Regions from separate parts of the Pseudarthrobacter sp. NIBRBAC000502771 genome, predicted to be linked through region 1. Evidence: riboswitches for the same ligand, from Rfam matches in the RefSeq annotation. Region 1 holds a riboswitch; the other holds the start of a gene.
What was found. Region 1 has a riboswitch for glycine ahead of gcvP (aminomethyl-transferring glycine dehydrogenase). Riboswitches for the same ligand answer to the same signal wherever they lie in the genome.
Positions count from the first base shown of each region.

Region 2: another riboswitch for glycine. It lies ahead of gcvP (aminomethyl-transferring glycine dehydrogenase); the one in region 1 lies ahead of gcvP (aminomethyl-transferring glycine dehydrogenase).

Region 1 covers NZ_CP041187.1:198,714-208,539, reverse strand. The annotation lists gene NIBR502771_RS00945 (hypothetical protein) at 7-555, shown strand; gene NIBR502771_RS00940 (APC family permease) at 626-2,182, opposite strand; gene NIBR502771_RS00935 (Dps family protein) at 2,404-2,883, shown strand; gene NIBR502771_RS00930 (MFS transporter) at 2,971-4,527, opposite strand; gene NIBR502771_RS00925 (TetR/AcrR family transcriptional regulator) at 4,610-5,146, shown strand; glycine riboswitch at 5,238-5,335, shown strand; gene gcvP (aminomethyl-transferring glycine dehydrogenase) at 5,528-8,386, shown strand; gene gcvT (glycine cleavage system aminomethyltransferase GcvT) at 8,399-9,547, shown strand.
Region 2 covers NZ_CP041187.1:623,466-633,291, forward strand. The annotation lists gene cycA (D-serine/D-alanine/glycine transporter) at 1-1,414, opposite strand, end outside; glycine riboswitch at 1,568-1,665, opposite strand; glycine riboswitch at 1,976-2,075, shown strand; gene gcvP (aminomethyl-transferring glycine dehydrogenase) at 2,229-5,081, shown strand; gene gcvT (glycine cleavage system aminomethyltransferase GcvT) at 5,092-6,204, shown strand; gene gcvH (glycine cleavage system protein GcvH) at 6,251-6,634, shown strand; gene glyA (serine hydroxymethyltransferase) at 6,631-7,953, shown strand; gene NIBR502771_RS03020 (L-serine ammonia-lyase) at 8,242-9,672, shown strand; gene lipA (lipoyl synthase) at 9,719-9,826, shown strand, end outside.

The DNA.
Region 1 (9,826 bases):
ACCACAATGAAAAAGTTCTCCATCTGGCTCGCGGCCATCCTGCTGGCGGTCGGGCTGGGAATCGTCGTCGAGGGGCCCGCCTCCGCGGCTCCCTACTGCGGACTCACATGGGGTTCGCTGATCAAGTCGGACGGCGCCATGGGCCGCGTGCCCGTGACGAACGTCCGGACCGGGCAGCACTATTGCTTTGACCGGCTGGTGGTTGACCTGGGCGGCGCGCCGGCCCCCGGCTACACCGTGCGCTACGTCCCGCAGGTCATCCAGGACGGCTCGGGCGCAATCGTGCCCACCCGGGGCGGCGCCCGGCTGCAGGTCGTCGTCAAAGCGCCTGCCTACGACGCCAACGGCCAGCCCACCTACACACCTGCCGACAAGGCCGGGCTCTCCGACGTTTCCGGATACCAGACCTTCCGCCAGGTGGTCTGGGCCGGAAGCTTCGAGGGCCAGGCCACCATCGGCGTGGGCGTTCGTGCCCGCCTCCCGTTCCGGGTGTTCGCCCTTGACGGTCCGGGCGCCGGCTCCCGCCTGGTCATCGACGTGGCGCACTACTGGTGAGCCGTCCGTCGCCGCCACACCGAAAAGGTGCCGGGCCCCGGTGGGGGCGCGGCACCTTTTGGGTTGGAAGTTATTCCGGAACCACCAGCGCGGGGGTGTCCTGCTTGAGGGTTTCGCCGCGGAAGAAGCCCGGGTGCGTACGGGACATGACCAGCATGACCACGGCGCCCAGGGCCAGGATGCCGACGCCCAGGATGAATACCAGGCCTATGCCAAACACCTCTGAACCGCTGCCAAACTCAGGTGCCAGGCTGTCCATGGCGGTCTGGACGAATACTACGAACAGCCCCACGCCGCCCATCACCGGGCACACCAGCCGCAGCACGAAGTGCCGCATGCTGTTGAACAGGCTGTGGCGGAAGTACCACGTGCAGGCCAGGGCGGTGAGGCCGTAATAGAAGCAGATCATCAGGCCCAGGGCCAGGATGGTGTCGTTCAGGACGTTCTCGCTGACCACATGCATGACTGCGTAGAACCCAGCAGACATGACGCCGGCGGCGATGGTGGCGAAGCCCGGCGTGGAAAACCTGCTGCTGATGCGGCTGAAGGGTGCCGGCAGCGCGCCGTAGTGTGCCATGGCCAGCAGGCTGCGCGAGGGCGACATGAAGGTTGACTGCAGGGACGCGGCGGAGCTGGACAGCACGGCCAGGGACATCAGGATGGCGAACGGGCCCATGATGGGGGAGGCCAGCGCCGTGAAGATGTTCTCGTGGTTCTCGGCGTTGTTCAGCCCGTTCCCGGTATCGCCGACGCCGGCGAACATCATGGTGGCGATGCTGACCAGCAGGTAGATGGCAAGGACGATGACGGCGGTCAAGGTACCGGCCACGCCGGCGGTCTTCTTGCCGTTGGCTGTTTCCTCGTTGACCGTCAGGCAGACATCCCAGCCCCAGTACACGAAAATCGAGAGGGAGATGCCGGCGGCGATCTGTCCGAACGTCTCGATCTTGGTGACGTCGAACCAGTCCCAGCTGAACGGGATTGCTGTTTCCGAGGTGGACCAGTTGGCGAAGGCCATGGCCACGAACAGGCCCAGCACCAGCAGCTGGAAGCCCACCAGGCTGTATTGCACCAGCTTGGTGGTGTGCAGGCCGCGGTAGCTGACCCAGACGGCCAGCGCCACGAAGACAAAGCAGGTGATGACGTTCAACGCCTTGTTGTCCGCGAGGTCCGCCAGTTCGGGGGAGCCGGTGAGCTGGGAGAGGAAGAGGTAGAAGAAGTCGACGGCGACGCCGGCCAGGTTGGACAGCACGATGATGTTGGCGGCGAGCAGGCCCCACCCGCCCATCCAGCCGATCCACGGACCGAATGCCTTGGTCACCCAGGTGAAAGTGGTGCCGCTGTCCGGGGAGTCGGCGTTGAGCTCCCGGTAGGCGAGCGAGACCAGGATCATGGGGATGAACCCAATGAGGAAAATGACGGGCAGCTGCAGGCCGGCTTCATTGACGGTGGGCCCCAGTGCGCTGGTGAGGGTGTAGGCGGGGGCAATGGTGGAAATGCCCAGGACGACGACGGCCAGGAGCCCGAGCTGGCCGCCCTTGAGTCCCTTGGCGCTGACGCCGTCCGCGGAGGGCGCGTGCGCGTGCGGGCCGGGTTTGGCAGTACTGGTGCGGATTGTCTCTGTCATGGCACCACTTTCTGGAAGGCTGTGAGACGGAGGTCACTATATGAATGGCGTTCATTTAGTATGGGGGTGCCCCGCCTGTGATGCAAGACGCAATATGAATCACATTCGTTTATGACTGGTTTCCGAAATTAGTAAGCTCACTGAGAAATTGCCTTTAGCCCTGCCGCCGCGCCGTTCGGGGCTGGTAGCGTCTGCCGTACTGGACCAATTGAGGAGGATGCATGAAAGCTTCACCGACACTGACCAACAACCTGCAGGCCGTCCTGGCGGACCTGATCGAGCTCCACGTTCAGGGCAAGCAGGCGCACTGGAACATCGTGGGCACCAACTTCCGCGACCTTCACCTGCAGCTTGACGAGATTGTGGACGCTGCCCGCCAGTTCGCCGACGACACCGCCGAGCGCATGCGCGCCCTGCACGCGCTTCCCGACGGCCGCAGCGCCACCGTTGCCGAGACCACCAGCCTGGCCCAGTTCCCGGAAGGGCTGATCAGCACCGCGGATGCCATCGAGCGGATCGTCGCTGCCATGGAAGCGGCCGTGGGCACCATGCGCAAGGTCCATGACGAAGTGGATGAGGAAGACCCCACCTCCGCGGACCTCCTGCACGAGTTCATCGCCCGGCTGGAGCAGTTCGCCTGGATGGTGCAGGCGGAAAACATGAAGCCCACCGCCAAGGTCACCGCGGCCGACTCCAAGTAGCGGGCAGTCCACACGGGCGTCCGGCGCCGGCGGATCCCGCCGCGCCGGACGCCTGGCTGTTGTCCGGGCAATACTGCGGATGTTCCGCTAAGCCGCTTTGGGCACTTTCCGGAGGACGACGGCGGCGAGCACTGCCGCCGTCGCCATGAGGACCAGCCCAATTGCCGCCGTAACGTGCACGCCGGAATCGAAGGCGGCCGCCGCAGCGTCCTTGAGGGCTCCGGCGAGCGGTGCCGGCACCAGGTTGGCTGCGTCCACCGCACCGGCCAGCGTTTCCCTGGCGTTGTGCAGCGAGGTTCCGGGCAGCATGGCCTCCAGCCCCGCCGGCAGCCGGAGGTTCTGCTGGTAGGACGCGGTCAGGATGGAGCCCAGCACCGCGGTCCCCAGCAGCGATCCCACCTCGTAGCCCGTCTCGGAAATCGCTGCCGCAGCGCCGGATTTCGCCGGCGGGGCCGAGCCGAGGATGAGGTCGTTCGAGATGGTTTCCGCCGTGCCTACGCCCAGCGCCAGGACCAGCAATGCTGCCAGCAGCAGGGGCGGGCCCCCGCCGTCGTTACCGAAGGCCACCATGCTGTAGCCGACGGCACTGAAGGACAGGCCCGCGGCCACGACGTACCCCGGACGCACCTTCCGGACCAGCGGGACCACCACCAGCCCTGCCGTCACTGTGGCTGCCAGGGCCGGGAGCATGGCAATGCCCGCCGCCGACGGTGTCATCCCCTCCAGGAGTTGGAGGTGCTGGGCAAGGAAAAGGATGAACCCGTTGAAGGAAAACAGGGCCAAAACGTTGGCGCTGATGGCCATGCTGAACACCCTGTTGCGGAATAGTGACATGTCCAGCAGCGGGTGCTCCAGCCGGTGCTGGCGCCGCACGAACACAATGCCCATGGCCAGGCCGAAGGCTATGCTTCCCAGCCCGGCCGGCCCCGGACCTTCGGTGGCTACTGACTTTACGCCGTAGACGGCGGGCACCATGACCAGCATGGATAGCAGGACGCTGGGAATGTCCGCTCTTCCCGGCGCGGGATCCCTGGACTCCGGAATGAAGGCCGGCCCCAGCGCCAGCAGGGGCAGCATGAGTGGCACGGCCACCAGGAACACGGCACCCCACCAGAAGTGCTCCACCAGCCATCCACCGAGGATGGGGCCCAGGGCGGCGCCGCCGGAGAATCCGGCAGCCCAGATGGCAATGGCCATCCGCCGGCGGTTGGGCTCCGGGAAAATGTTCCGGATCAGCGACAAGGTGGACGGCATCAGCATGGCGCCGAAGAACCCGAGCGCCGCGCGGCCGGCGATCAGCCACTCCGGGGTGGGCGCGAATGCCGTGGCGGCGGACAGCCCTGCGAAGCCCAGGCTGCCGACGACCAGCAGCCGCCGCCGCCCAATCCGGTCGCCGAGGCTTCCCATTGATACCAGCAGCCCTGCCAGGACCAGTGGATAGGCGTCCACGATCCACAGCAGCTGCAGGCCCGTCGGTTCCAGGGCGCGGGCGATGGCGGGCAGGGCGAAGGTCAGGGCGGTATTGTCCACTGCCACCAGCAGCACGGGAAACATCAGCAGCCCCAACGCGAGCCAATCCCGCCACGGTGGCCGCATGGCGGAGCTGTCCCTTTGTAAGGAGGCCGGGCGAATGGAGATCGTCATGTAATAACTGTACCGTCTGGACGGTATAGTTTGAAACCGAAGCATTCCTTCTTCCCTGCCGGTGGAGGGCATGATGGAAGGCATGCCCCGAAAGCCTGTAGCCCGTGATGCGGTCCTTGACGCCTTCGAGTCCCTGCTGATCGAAGTGGGGGAGCGCGCTGCAACCCTCGACGCCGTAGCCCGTAAGGCCGGGGTGTCCAAAGGTGGCCTCCTCTACCACTTTCCCAACAAGGAAGCGCTCATCGCCGTGCTGCTGGACCGCCTTGAGGGGTTGGCCAAGGCGGATGCCGACGCGATGGCTTCGGCCAGCGAAGGTGCCGCCGCGTATTTCATCCGTTCCTCTGTCTGGGCGGATACTCCTCTGGACCGGGTCATTGTGGCCGCCACGCGGCTTGCCGAGGTGGCGCATGAGGAGACCCGCCGCCGGTTCGCCGCCATCCAGCAGCGGTGGCTGGACGAGATTGCTGCGGATGTGGGGCCCGGCCTGGCCAGGGCTGTCCTGTATATGGGTGACGGTTTGTACTTCAATGCCATGCTTTCCGTGGGCCCTGCGCCGGAAGGCGGAGCAGCCGCTGACGTGGAGGAACTCCTGGCCGCGTTGGAACGGCTCCGCAGGTAGTTTTCCATTTGCCGGAGGGCTTCTGGCGTAGGACAATGGAGAGTTGTGAGGGCTGTCACCGGCCGTCATGATCCAACAAATGAATAGCCTTTGATCTGCGGCGGGAGAGTTCTGCCGGAAGTACAGGCAGGCGCCGTAGGAGCAAATCCTCCCCAGGAATCTCGCAGGCCCCTGTACCGCCGCGGCGAGGCACCTCTGGAAAGCAGCAGGCAGTTGTCCGGCCTCCCTTGGGGGAAGCGGAACGGCTGTTGTGCTCACCGACGGTGCAAGCGGTTCCTGCGCAGGCAGGCGACGCGGAAACTCTCAGGTCCAATACAGAGCGGGGAGGGACCCGAATAGCTGTGGCGTACCCTGCGCCGCCTGAATAAATGGAGTTCCTTCGTGTCGGTTACCCCAACCTCCACCACCTTCGTAGACCGCCACATTGGCGCACGCCGCCAGGACGACGCCGACACCATGCTCAAAGCCGTGGGCTACGGCACGGTCGATTCCCTGGTGGACACCGCCGTGCCCAAGGTCATCCGCCAGGACACGGCCCTCCGCCTGCAGGATGCCCTCAGTGAGGTTGAGGTGCTTGCTGAATTGCGCCGGCTGGCCGCCAAGAACAAGACCGCGGTCCAGATGATTGGCCAGGGCTACTACGACACCATCACCCCTGCCGTGATCCGCCGGAACATCCTCGAGGCCCCGGCCTGGTACACCGCCTACACCCCGTACCAGCCCGAAATTTCCCAGGGCCGGCTTGAGGCACTCCTGAACTTCCAGACCATGGTCCAGGACCTGGTGGGCCTGCCCATCGCCAACGCCTCCCTGCTGGATGAAGCCACCGCCGTGGCCGAAGCGGTGCTGCTCATGCGCCGCGCCAACAAGACCAAAGACGCCCACGACGGCAAGACCGTCCTGGACATTGACGTGCTGCCGCAGACCATTGCCATCGTCAAGGGCCGCGCCGAGGCGCTCGGCTTCGAGGTTGAGGTTGCCGACCTGTCCAAGGGCCTCCCTGAAGGTGCGATCAACGGGATCGTGCTCCAGCAGCCCGGCGCCTCAGGCCGGGTCTGGGATCAGTCCGCCACCATTGCGGCGGCGAAGGACCGCGGTGCGCTGGTTACCGTGGCCGCCGACCTGCTGGCCCTGACCCTGATAACGCCTCCCGGCGAGCAGGGCGCCGACATCGCCGTCGGCTCCACGCAGCGTTTCGGGGTGCCGCTGTTCTTCGGCGGGCCGCACGCCGCCTACATGGCCGTCCGCAAGGGCCTGGAGCGTTCCATGCCCGGCCGCCTGGTGGGCGTGTCCAAGGACGACGCAGGGATGCCCGCGTACCGCCTCGCGCTGCAGACGCGCGAGCAGCACATCCGCCGCGAAAAGGCCACGTCCAACATCTGCACCGCGCAGGCCCTCCTGGCCATCGTCTCCTCCATGTACGCCGTCTACCACGGCCCCGACGGGCTGAAGGCGATCGCGGAAACCGCCCACGGCCATGCACGAACACTGGCGGCCTCGCTGGCGGGTGCCGGTGTGGAGGTGCTGCACACGAGCTTTTTCGACACCCTGACGGTCCGGGTCCCGGGACGCGCTGCCGCGATTGTCGCCGCCGCCGAAGCACGCGGGATCAACCTGCGTCCCGTCGACGCCGACACCGTGGGCATTTCCCTGGATGAAACCACGACGCCGGCCATCGTCGCCGAGGTTGCCGACGTCTTTGGCGCCACCGTTGCCGGGATCCGCGGCGAGGGCCAGGGCTTTGTGCTGGAGGCCGCCGTGGAGCGTTCCTCCGACTACCTGCAGCACCCGGTCTTCAACACGTACCGGTCCGAAACCCAGCTCCTGCGCTACATCCGGAAGCTGTCGGACCGGGACCTCGCGCTGGACCGCACCATGATCCCGCTGGGCTCGTGCACCATGAAGCTGAACGCCACCGCCGAGATGGAAGCCATCTCCTGGCCGGAGTTTGCCTCCATCCACCCCTTCGCCCCGGACTCCCAGACCGAAGGCTGGCGCGAACTCATCGCGGACCTGGAAGCGGACCTGACCACGATCACCGGGTATGACCAGGTGTCCATCCAGCCCAACGCGGGCTCCCAGGGCGAACTGGCCGGGCTGCTGGCTATCCGCGGGTACCACCACTCCCGCGGCGAGCAGCAGCGCAACGTCTGCCTGATCCCGGCCTCGGCCCATGGCACCAACGCTGCCTCCGCCGTCCTGGCCGGCATGAAGGTCGTAGTGGTTGCCACCGCCGCGGACGGCACCATCAATCACGATGACCTGACGGCCAAGATCGAGGCGAACAAGGACGTCCTCTCGGCGATCATGATCACCTACCCGTCCACCCACGGCGTCTACGATGCGGACGTGACCGAGATCTGCGAGGCCGTCCATGCTGCCGGTGGCCAGGTCTACGTCGACGGCGCCAACCTGAACGCCCTGGTGGGCCTGGCCCAGCCGGGCAAGTTCGGCGGGGATGTGTCCCACCTGAACCTGCACAAGACCTTCTGCATCCCGCACGGCGGCGGGGGACCCGGCGTCGGGCCGGTCGCGGCGAAGGCCCACCTGGCACCGTTCATGCCCGGCGACGCGAACAAGGCAGCGCATGAGGAAGGCCACGGGGTAGCCATCTCGGCGTCCCGGTTCGGTTCGGCGGGTGTGCTGCCGATCTCCTGGGCCTACGTGAAGCTCATGGGCGGGGAAGGCCTGACTCAGGCCACCAAGTCCGCGCTGCTGGCGGCCAACTACGTCGCTGCCAGGCTGAACGACTACTTCCCGGTCCTCTACACCGGCGAAGGTGGCCTCGTGGCGCATGAATGCATCCTGGACCTGCGCGAACTCACAGCCAGGACCGGCGTCACCGCCGAGGATGTGGCCAAGCGGCTGATCGACTTCGGTTTCCACGCCCCCACCCTTTCGTTCCCCGTAGCGGGCACCCTGATGGTGGAGCCCACCGAGTCCGAGGACCTGGCCGAGATCGACCGCTTCATCGAGGCCATGATCACCATCCGCAGGGAGATCGACCAGGTGGCCAATGGCGACTTTGCCGTGGCGGATTCACCCTTGCGGCGCGCACCCCACACGGCAGCCGCCGTCGTCAGCTCCGACTGGGACCGTGCCTACCCGCGCGAGCAGGCCGCGTTCCCTGCCCACCACAAGCAGGACAAGTACTTCCCGCCGGTGGGCCGGATCGATGGCGCCGCCGGAGACCGGAACCTCATCTGCTCCTGCCCGCCGCTCGAAGAGTTCGAAAACTGAAGGACCGGCACCGTGACTGAGAAATACACCGCCCTTTACGACGAACACAAGAAGCTGGGCGCTTCCTTCACCGACTTCGGCGGCTGGCAGATGCCGCTCAAGTACAGCTCCGAACTGGCCGAGCACCACGCCGTCCGCAAAGCTGCGGGCCTGTTCGATCTCTCCCACATGGGCGAAGTCTGGGTCACCGGGCGGCAGGCTGCCGCCTTCCTCGACTTTGCCCTGGTGGGAAAGATCTCCGCCATGGCCGTGGGCAAGGCCAAGTACTCGCTGATCTGCAACGAGGACGGCGGCATCATCGACGACCTCATCACCTACCGCCGTCCCGCCGCTGAAGACGGCACCGACGTCTTCCTGGTGGTGCCCAACGCGGGTAACGCCGCAGTGGTGGCGGCAGCCCTTCAGGAACGCGCCGCAGGGTTTGACGTGCTGGTGGAGGACGCCTCGGCCCGTACATCGCTGATCGCGGTGCAGGGCCCCAAGGCCCAGGAACTCCTGTTGCGCCTGGTCCCGGCCGCACAACACTCCCTGGTGGTGGACCTGAAGTACTACGCCGCCGTGGAGGTTCCGTTCCTGGTGGGCGGGGCCGGCAAGGAACTCCTGCTCGCGCGCACCGGGTACACCGGTGAGGACGGGTTCGAGATCTTCGTGGCCAACGATGACGCCCCGGCACTGTGGCAGGCACTGGCCGCCATCGCCGACGACGGGGAACTGACCCCCGCCGGCCTCGCCTCCCGCGACTCCCTCCGCCTGGAAGCGGGGATGCCGCTGTACGGCAACGAACTGTCGCTGCAGGGTGACCCGTTCGCTGCCGGCCTGGGCCCCGTCGTCGCACTCTCCAAGGAGGGCGACTTCGTTGGCAAGGCCGCGCTGGCAGCAAAGAAGGAAGCCGGCGCCGGCAGCACCTCCGGCCGCCGCCTCGTGGGCCTCAAAGGCAAGGGCCGCCGCGCAGGCCGGGCCCACTACCCCGTACTCAAGGACGGGGACACAGTCGGTGAAGTCACCTCCGGCCAGCCATCGCCCACCCTCGGCTACCCGATCGCCATGGCCTACGTCCACGTCGATTACTCGGCACCCGGCACGGCCTTGGACATCGATCTCCGCGGCAAGGCAGAACCGTTCGAAGTGGTCGACCTCCCGTTCTATCGCCGCGCCAAGTAGCTTTTGGTGCCCCTCCGTGGTCACCTTCGCGACGGCGGACCGGACATTTTCACGCCTGCTGCTCCTTCGTCGCTTTGACGCAGGCTTTCGAAAAGTCCGGGTCCGCCGGCCCTTGTGCGCACCCCGCCTTGGTGACGTGCTTGCGGAGTGGGCGGGGCATCCGGCAGCGTGCGTCTAAGGGAGCGTCACGTCCGCTTAGCGGGCGTCTTCGCGACCGAGCACGCAGAGGATGTCCTGCTCCCTTCCCACCCAACCAAACACCTGCTTAGTTAGGAACCA
Region 2 (9,826 bases), 420 kb from region 1:
CAGCCTGGAACGTGGCGAATCGGGCCTGGTGTGCGGGCCGGCGGCGGAGGACGAACCAAGCGGCGCCCAGCAGGACGAACCAGACCGGCGTGACCAGCAGGGCCACCAGGGTGTCCGGCTGAGTGGTGAGGGTCCAGATCACGAAAGCGAAGAAGGCGAAGACAACCCAGACCATGGCAACACCGCCGGGCATTTTGAACTTCGATGCTTCATGCAGGTGCGGCCGGCGGCGGCGGAAGGCGATGTAGCTGGCCAGGATGATCGACCAGACAAAGACGAAGCAGACAGCTGAGACGGTGGTAACCATGTCGAAGGCCTTGCCCACGTCCTGGCCCGCATACATGAGGACGACGCCGGACAGCAGCAGCACGCAGGAGAGGAACAGTGCGTTCTGGGGCACCTTCCGCCGGGACAGTTTGCCAAAGACGTCGGGAGCGTCGCCTTCCTGGGCAAGGCCGAAGACCATGCGGGAGGTCGAGTAGATGCCGGAGTTCGCGGAGGACATCGCGGAGCTCAGCACCACGAGGTTGACGATGGTGGCTGCGGCACCCAGGCCTGCCAGCGAGAACATGGCGATGAAGGGGCTGTGGCCGGCCCTGAACTCGGTCCAGGGGGTGACTGCCATCAGGATGATGAGGGCGCCTACGTAGAAGAGGAGCACGCGGATGGGGATGGAGTTGATGGCCTTGGGCAGGTTCCGCTCCGGGTTCTTGGCCTCGGCGGCGGTGGTACCCACCAGTTCGATTCCCACGAAGGCGAAGACGGCGATCTGGAAGCCCGCCACGAAGCCCATGAACTCGTTCGGGAAGAATCCGCCGTGGCTCCACAGGTTGGTGAAGGTGGCAGGGCCGGCGTCGGACTGGAAACCGGTGAAGATCATGAACAGGCCAACGATGATCAGCGCAGCAATGGCAATGATCTTGATGAGCGCGAACCAGAACTCGGTTTCGCCAAAGGCCTTGACGGTGGTGAGGTTCAGCAGGAGAAGGATGGCTACGGTGGCCAGGCCGGGGATCCACAGGGGCACCCCGGGCCACAGTTCCCGGGAGTAGCCGGCGATGGCGATGACATCGGCGATGCCGGTGATGACCCAGCAGAACCAGTAGGTCCAGCCCGTAAAGAAGCCGGCCCACGGGCCCAGCAGGTCTGCGGCGAAATCGCTGAAGGACTTGTAGTTGAGGTTGCTGAGCAGCAGTTCACCCATGGCACGCATGACGAAGAACAGCATGAAGCCGATGATCATGTATACGAAGATCACCGAGGGGCCGGCTGCCGAGATAGTCTTGCCGGAACCCATGAACAGGCCGGTGCCGATTGCGCCGCCGATGGCGATCAGTTGGATGTGGCGGTTGCTGAGCTGCCGCTCCAGGTGCGGGGCTCCGCCGCCGGGGGACGTCGGGGAATGGGTCGTCATTGAGGAACTCCATCGTTCGAGCGGCACCCGGGGTGTCGCAAAGATTGGATTTCCTCCCCGCTCTGTCTTGGACCTGAGAGTTTCCACTCGCCGGGATGGCGTGCTTGCACCGTCGGTGAGCCAGGACAGGGCCTGGCTGCTTTCCAGAGTTGCCTCACCGCGGCGGTACGTGGGCCTGAGAGTTTCCTGGGGAGGGTTTGCTCCTACGGCGCCTGCTGAACGTACCGGCAGGGCTCTCCCGCCGCAGGTCAAAAGCGTTGATTGGTAAATCAGTGTTCAGTTATCGGAGTGCATCCGCTGTGGACTTCAAGCCGCACGGCGCATTTTTGGGCCTCCGGCAATCACAGCCGGCGACGGAGCGCCCAGCGTTCTTTGGGCCAGTTCCGCTGCCCGGCCGGATCACGGGGTTCAGTGTGGCGTCGGTCACGAACAAAAGTCAAGCCCGCCATGACAGCATCTGCGTAACGGTCCCGCCTGCGTGCTTCATGACGGACCGATTTGCTCCCCGTGCCGCCATCCTGTAACTTGTGAGCCGAATCACCCACATTTCAATAAGCCTTTCGAGCTGTGGCGGGAGAGTTCTCCCGGCCATCACCGGGCAGGCGCCGTAGGAGCAAATCCTCCCCAGGAATCTCTCAGGCCCATGTACCGTCACGGCGAGGCGACTCTGGAAAGCAGTGCTGCTCCGGCAGTACTCACCGACGGTGCAAGCAGGCCCTGGCTGGGTTTGCGGAATCTCTCAGGTCCAATACAGAGCGGGGAGGGACCCGATCCATGCCGAGCCACCCGTGGCCGGCCAATCCTGGAGTTCCTCATGACGATTCAATCCCAACCGTCTGTCTTTGCGGACCGGCACATCGGTGCACGCCGCCAGGCTGACGTGGACACCATGCTCAAGGCCGTTGGCTACGACAGCGTTGACGGCCTTGTGGACATCGCCGTCCCCAATTCGATCCGCCAGTCCAAGCCGCTCGCGCTCAAGGGCGCCCTCAGCGAGGTTGAGGTGCTTGCTGAATTGCGCCGGCTGGCCGCCAAGAACAAGACCGCGGTCCAGATGATCGGCCAGGGCTACTACGACACCATCACCCCTGCCGTGATCCGCCGGAACATCCTCGAGGCCCCGGCCTGGTACACCGCCTACACCCCGTACCAGCCCGAAATTTCCCAGGGCCGGCTCGAGGCACTCCTGAACTTCCAGACCATGGTCCAGGACCTGGTGGGCCTGCCCATCGCCAACGCCTCCCTGCTGGACGAAGCCACCGCCGTGGCCGAGGCCGTGCTGATGATGCGCCGCGCCAACAAAAACAAGGACGCCCGCGACGGCAAGACCGTCCTGGACGCCGACGTCCTGCCCCAGACCATCGCCATCGTCAAAGGCCGCGCCGAGGCGCTCGGCTTCGAGGTTGAGGTTGCCGACCTGTCCAAGGGACTCCCTGAAGGTGCCATCAACGGGATCGTGCTCCAGCAACCCGGCGTCTCCGGCCGCGTCTTCAACCACGCAGGCGTGATCGCCGAGGCGAAGCAGCGCGGTGCACTGGTTACCGTCGCCGCCGACCTGCTGGCACTGACCCTGATCACGCCTCCGGGCGAGCAGGGCGCCGACATCGCCGTCGGCTCCACCCAGCGTTTCGGGGTGCCGCTGTTCTTCGGCGGCCCGCACGCCGCCTACATGGCCGTGGCCAAGGGCCTGGAGCGTTCCATGCCCGGCCGCCTGGTGGGCGTGTCCAAGGACGACGCCGGCCTCCCGGCCTACCGCCTGGCGCTGCAGACGCGCGAGCAGCACATCCGCCGCGAAAAGGCCACGTCCAACATCTGCACCGCGCAGGCCCTGCTGGCCATCGTGTCCTCCTTCTACGCCGTCTACCACGGCCCGGACGGACTGAAGGCCATCGCCGAGCGCGTCCACAACAACGCCCGCGCCCTGGCCACCACCCTCAAGGTCGCAGGCCGGGAACTGGCCACTGAGACGTTCTTCGACACAGTCACGGTCTCCGTTCCCGGCAAGGCCGCCAAGGTCATCACCGCTGCTGAAGCACGCGGGATCAACCTGCGGCATATTGATGCCGACACCATCGGCGTGTCCGTGGATGAAACCACGACGCCGGAAATCCTGTCCGCGATCGCCGTCGCCTTCGGTGCCGGCCCCGTGGTGGACGCCGAGGGCTTCGAACTGCCCGCAGAGGTGCTCCGCACCTCCGAGTACATGCAGCACCCGGTGTTCAACACCCACCGGTCCGAAACCCAGCTGCTGCGCTACATCCGCAAGCTCTCTGACCGGGACCTCGCGCTGGACCGCACCATGATCCCGCTGGGCTCGTGCACCATGAAGCTGAACGCCACCGCCGAGATGGAAGCCATCTCCTGGCCGGAGTTCGCCTCCATCCACCCCTTCGCCCCGGACTCCCAGACCGAAGGCTGGCGTGAACTGATCAGTGGCCTGGAAGCCGACTTGGCGGAAATCACCGGCTACGACCAGGTGTCCCTCCAGCCCAACGCCGGGTCCCAGGGCGAGCTGGCCGGCCTGCTGGCCATCCGCGGCTACCACCGCGCGAACGGCGACACCCAGCGCAACGTTTGCCTGATCCCGGCCTCGGCCCACGGCACCAACGCCGCCTCCGCCGTCCTGGCCGGCATGAAGGTCGTCGTCGTTGCCACGGCTGCGGATGGAACGATTGACCACGAGGACCTGTACGCAAAGATCGAGGCGAACAAAGACGTCCTCTCGGCCATCATGATCACCTACCCGTCCACCCACGGCGTCTACGATGCGGACGTGACTGAGATCTGCGAGGCCGTCCATGCTGCCGGCGGCCAGGTCTACGTTGACGGCGCCAACCTGAACGCCCTGGTGGGCCTGGCCCAGCCGGGCAAGTTCGGCGGGGATGTGTCCCACCTGAACCTGCACAAGACCTTCTGCATCCCGCACGGCGGCGGGGGACCCGGCGTCGGGCCGGTCGCGGCGAAGGCCCACCTGGCACCGTTTATGCCCGGCGACGCGAACAAGGCAGCGCATGAAGAAGGCCACGGCGTGGCAATCAGCGCCTCGAACTTCGGCTCCGCCGGAGTCCTTCCGATCTCCTGGGCCTACGTGAAGCTCATGGGCGGGGAAGGCCTGACCCAGGCCACCAAGGCAGCATTGCTCGCTGCGAACTACGTCGCCGTGCGCCTGAACGACTACTTCCCGGTCCTCTACACCGGCGAAGGTGGCCTCGTGGCGCACGAATGCATCCTGGACCTGCGCGAACTCACGGCCAGGACCGGTGTCACCGCGGAGGATGTGGCCAAGCGCCTCATCGACTACGGTTTCCACGCCCCCACCCTGGCGTTCCCGGTGGCCGGCACGCTGATGGTGGAGCCCACCGAGTCCGAGGACCTGGCCGAGATCGACCGCTTCATCGAGGCCATGATCACCATCCGCAAGGAAATTGACCAGGTGGCCAACGGCGACTTCTCTGTGCAGGACTCCCCGCTGCGCAACGCACCCCACACCGCGTCCGCCGTCGTGAACTCCGAATGGACCCGTCAGTACAGCCGCGAACAGGCTGTCTTCCCCGTCCACCACCTCAAGCAGGACAAGTACTTCCCGCCGGTGGGCCGGATCGACGGTGCCGGTGGAGACCGGAACCTGATCTGCTCCTGCCCGCCGCTGTCCGAGTTCGAAAACTAAGGATCCCCCAATGACTGAGAACTACACGGCTCTCTACGAAGAGCACAAGAAGCTGGGAGCTTCCTTCACCGACTTCGGCGGCTGGCAGATGCCGCTCAAGTACAGCTCCGAACTGGCCGAGCACCACGCCGTCCGCAAAGCTGCGGGCCTGTTCGATCTCTCCCACATGGGCGAAGTCTGGGTCACCGGCCCCGAAGCCGGCGCCTTCCTGGATTACGCCCTGGTGGGCAAGTTGTCCGCCATCGCGGATGGCAAGGCCAAGTACTCGCTGATCTGCAACGAGGACGGCGGCATCATCGATGACCTCATCACCTACCGTTTCGGCGACGAAAAATACCTGGTGGTCCCCAACGCCGGCAACGCCCCCACCGTGGCGGCAGCCCTCGCGGAACGGGCAGTTAACTTCGACGTCAAGGTGGAGGACGCTTCGTCGGCCACCTCCCTCGTCGCAGTCCAGGGACGCAACGCCGAGGCCATCCTGCTCAAGCTCACGGATGAATCCCAGCACGCCCTGGTCACCGGCCTGAAGTACTACGCGTTCAACGAGCTGACCATCGCCGGCCAGGACGTCATCCTGGCCCGGACGGGCTACACCGGCGAAGACGGCTTTGAGCTCTTCCTGCCCAATGAAGGCGCCGCTTCCCTGTGGGAGTCCGTGGCCCAGGCCGGCGAAGAGTTCGGCATCATCCCGTGCGGTCTTGCGTCCCGCGACTCACTCCGCCTCGAGGCCGGCATGCCGCTCTATGGCAATGAGCTGTCCCTGGAGCGTTCACCGTTCGACGCCGGCCTTGGCCCCGTCGTTGCGCTCAAGTCCAAGGAAGGCGACTTCGTGGGACGGGCCGCACTCGAGGCAGCCAAGGAGTCCGGCTCCAAGCGCAAGCTCGTCGGCCTGAAGGGCCTCGGCCGGCGCGCGGGCCGTGGTGGCTACCCGGTCCTCAAGGACGGCAACGTGGTGGGCGAGGTGACCTCCGGCCAGCCCAGCCCCACCCTGGGCTACCCTGTAGCACTGGCCTACGTCGACGTCGAGCACGCCGGGCTGGGCACCGCACTGGACGTGGACCTGCGCGGCAAGGCCGAGCCCTTCGAGGTTGTCGCCCTGCCGTTCTACAAGCGCCAAAAGTAGCTTCGCGCTTCCCCACTCTTGAACCCCAAACTTAAGGAAAAACACCATGGCTAAAGTTGCCGCCGAACTGAAGTATTCCGCCGAGCACGAATGGATCGCCGCTGACGGCTCCGGTCCGTCCGTGGTTGGCGTGTCCGCTGTTGCCGCCGAAGCACTGGGCGACATCGTCTACGTGGACCTGCCCGAGGTTGGCTCCACCGTGACGGCCGGCGAGACCTGTGGCGAGATCGAGTCCACCAAGTCCGTCTCGGACCTGTACTCCCCTGTCACGGGCGAGGTCACGGAAGTCAACGACGACGTCGTCAGCGACCCTGCCGTGATCAACAACGATCCGTACGGCGCCGGCTGGCTCTTCAAGGTCACCGTCACCGAAGAGGGCCCGCTGCTGTCCGCAGAGGAATACGCCGAAGCGAACGGCGGCGAACTGTGAGTGCCCCCGCTGACACCGCAGTGTTCGAGCAGGTAGTCTCCCCGAGCCTCAACGCGGACCTGTCCGCGTTGGACCCCGAAATCGCCGCCAAGATCGACGACGAATTGGGCCGCCAGCGTGAGGGCCTGGAAATGATCGCCTCGGAGAACCACACCGCCGTGGCCGTGATGCAGGCGCAGGGCTCCGTCCTGACCAACAAGTACGCCGAAGGCTACCCGGGCAAGCGCTACTACGGTGGCTGCGAGCACGTGGACGTCACTGAGCAGCTCGCCATCGACCGGGTCAAGGCGCTCTTCGGTGCCGGGTTCGCCAACGTGCAGCCGCACTCCGGCGCCCAGGCCAACGCCTCGGTGATGCACGCGCTGATCAAGCCCGGCGACACCATCATGGGCCTGAACCTGGCCCACGGCGGCCACCTGACCCACGGCATGCGGATCAACTTTTCCGGCAAGCTCTACAACGTGGTCCCGTACCAGGTCCGCGAAGACACCCACACGATCGACATGGCAGAAGTGGAACGGCTGGCGCTGGAAACGAAGCCGCAGCTCATCGTTGCCGGCTGGTCGGCCTATGCCCGCCAGCTGGACTTTGCCGAGTTCCGCCGGATCGCCGACTCCGTGGGCGCCTACCTCATGGTGGACATGGCGCACTTCGCCGGGCTGGTGGCCGCAGGGCTGCACCCGTCACCGGTGCCGCACGCCCACGTAGTAACGTCCACCACGCACAAGACCCTCGCCGGTCCGCGCGGCGGCATCATCCTCTCCAACGACGCCGACATCGCCAAGAAGATCAACTCGGCTGTCTTCCCCGGCCAGCAGGGCGGCCCGCTGGAGCACGTCATTGCCGGCAAGGCCGTGGCATTCAAGATCGCAGCGTCCCCCGAGTTCAAGGAGAGGCAGGAACGCGTCCTGCTCGGCGCATCCATCCTCGCCGAGCGCCTGGTCCAGCCGGACGTCACGGCAAAGGGCATCAGCGTGGTGTCCGGCGGGACGGACGTGCACCTGGTCCTGGTGGACCTGCGCAACTGCGAACTCGACGGCCAGCAGGCGGAAGACCGCCTCGCCGCGATCGACATCACGGTCAACCGCAACGCGGTCCCGTTTGATCCGCGTCCGCCGATGGTGACATCGGGCCTGCGCATCGGCACCCCCGCCCTGGCCACCCGTGGCTTCGGTGAGGCTGCCTTCCGCGAGGTAGCCGACATCATCGCCGAGGCCTTGATTGCCGACGCCGACGCGGACCTTTCGGGGCTCCGTCACCGCGTCGAAGCACTCGCAGCAGCCCACCCGCTCTACCCGGGCGTGGCACCCCTGTCCTAAGGGATCGTGATCGCTAACGGGCCCGGCGGACCGGACATTTTCACGCCTGCTGCTCCTTCGTCGCTTTGACGCAGGCTTTCGAAAAGTCCGGCTCCGCCGTCCCCTCGTGGGCATGTCGCCTTGGTGACAGACCCTCGGAGTGGGCGGGGCATCCGGCAGCGTGCGTCTAAGGGAGCGTCACGTCCGCTTAGCGGGCGTCTTCGCGACCGAGCACGCAGAGGATGTCCTGCCCGCTCCACCCCAGCCCGGCCACACCAACCGAACCACAGTTTCAATAAGGATTTAGTTATGGCAGTCGGAGTCTTTGATCTTTTTTCGATCGGGATTGGCCCGTCGTCTTCGCATACTGTGGGGCCGATGCGGGCTGCTGCTGTGTTCGCTGAGGAGTTGAAGGCCTCGGGGAAGCTGGCTGGGGTGGCGGGGTTGCGGGTGGATTTGTATGGGTCGTTGGCAGCGACGGGGCACGGGCATGGGACGATGACGGCGGTCCTGCTGGGCTTGGAGGGGTTCCATCCGGAGTTGATCCTGCCCGAAGAGGTCGAGGAGCGGCTGGCCTCGATCGCGGAGACCGGGGTCCTGAACCTGGCCGGGTCGGTGGCGCTGCCGTATGGGGTGAAGGACATGGTGTTGCGGCCGTTGACGGTGCTGCCGCGGCACACGAACGGGATGACGTTCACGGTCACCGACGCGCAGGGTTCGGTGGTGCACGCGGCGACGTTCTTCTCGGTCGGTGGCGGGTTCATCGTCCGGGAGGGGGAGGAGGACGCGGCGCAGCAGGAACTGGACGCGTCCAAGGACGGGCTGCCGCTGCCGTTCCGGACCGCGGCGGAGTTGTTGGCGCACTGCGCGGTGACCGGGCTGGGCATCGCCGACGTGATGTCCACGAACGAGTTGGCCTCCCGCTCCGGGGAGGAGATCCGTGCCGGGCTGCTGCACATCTGGTCCGTGATGGAGAACTGCGTGCAGACCTCACTCAAACGCGAAGGGGTGCTGCCGGGCGGGTTGAAGGTCCGCCGCCGCGCCCCTGACTGGTACGAGCGGTTGAAGAAGGAAACCGCCCGCCCCGAAGACACCGGCCAGGACGGGCAGGACCACTACGACCCACGGTACTGGCAGGAGTGGGTTAACTTGGTGGCGTTGGCCGTGAACGAGGAAAACGCCTCCGGCGGCCGGGTGGTCACCGCGCCCACGAACGGGGCGGCCGGGATCATCCCCGCGGTGTTGTTCTACGCCCTGCATTTCGCCCCGGGCATGGACCAGGCAACCCAGGCGGACCGGGATGATGTGGTGGTGCGGTTCCTGCTCGCGGCCGGCGCCGTGGGGGTGCTTTACAAGGAACAGGCCTCGATCTCCGGGGCCGAGGTCGGCTGCCAGGGCGAGGTCGGCTCCGCGTCCTCGATGGCCGCCGCGGGCCTGGCCGAAGTCATGGGCGGCACCCCCGCCCAGGTGGAGAACGCCGCGGAAATCGCGATGGAACACAACCTGGGCCTGACCTGTGACCCGATCGGCGGGCTGGTCCAGGTCCCCTGCATCGAACGGAACGCGATCGCGGCCGCGAAAGCGATCAACGCCGCGAAAATGGCGCTCTGGGGCGACGGCACCCACCGCGTCTCCCTCGACGAAGTCATCATCACCATGCGCGAAACCGGCAAGGACATGAGCGACAAATACAAGGAAACCGCCATGGGCGGCCTCGCCGTCAACGTCGTCGAATGCTGACGCCCGGCACACTCCGACTCCCCCAGAAGACAAAGGAAACACGATCATGACCCTGGCACCTGAAGGCCGGAAGATGCTGCGGATCGAGCAGCGCAACGCTGCGGTCCCGGTGGAACGCAAGCCGGAGTGGATCAAGGCCAAGGTCCAGATGGGC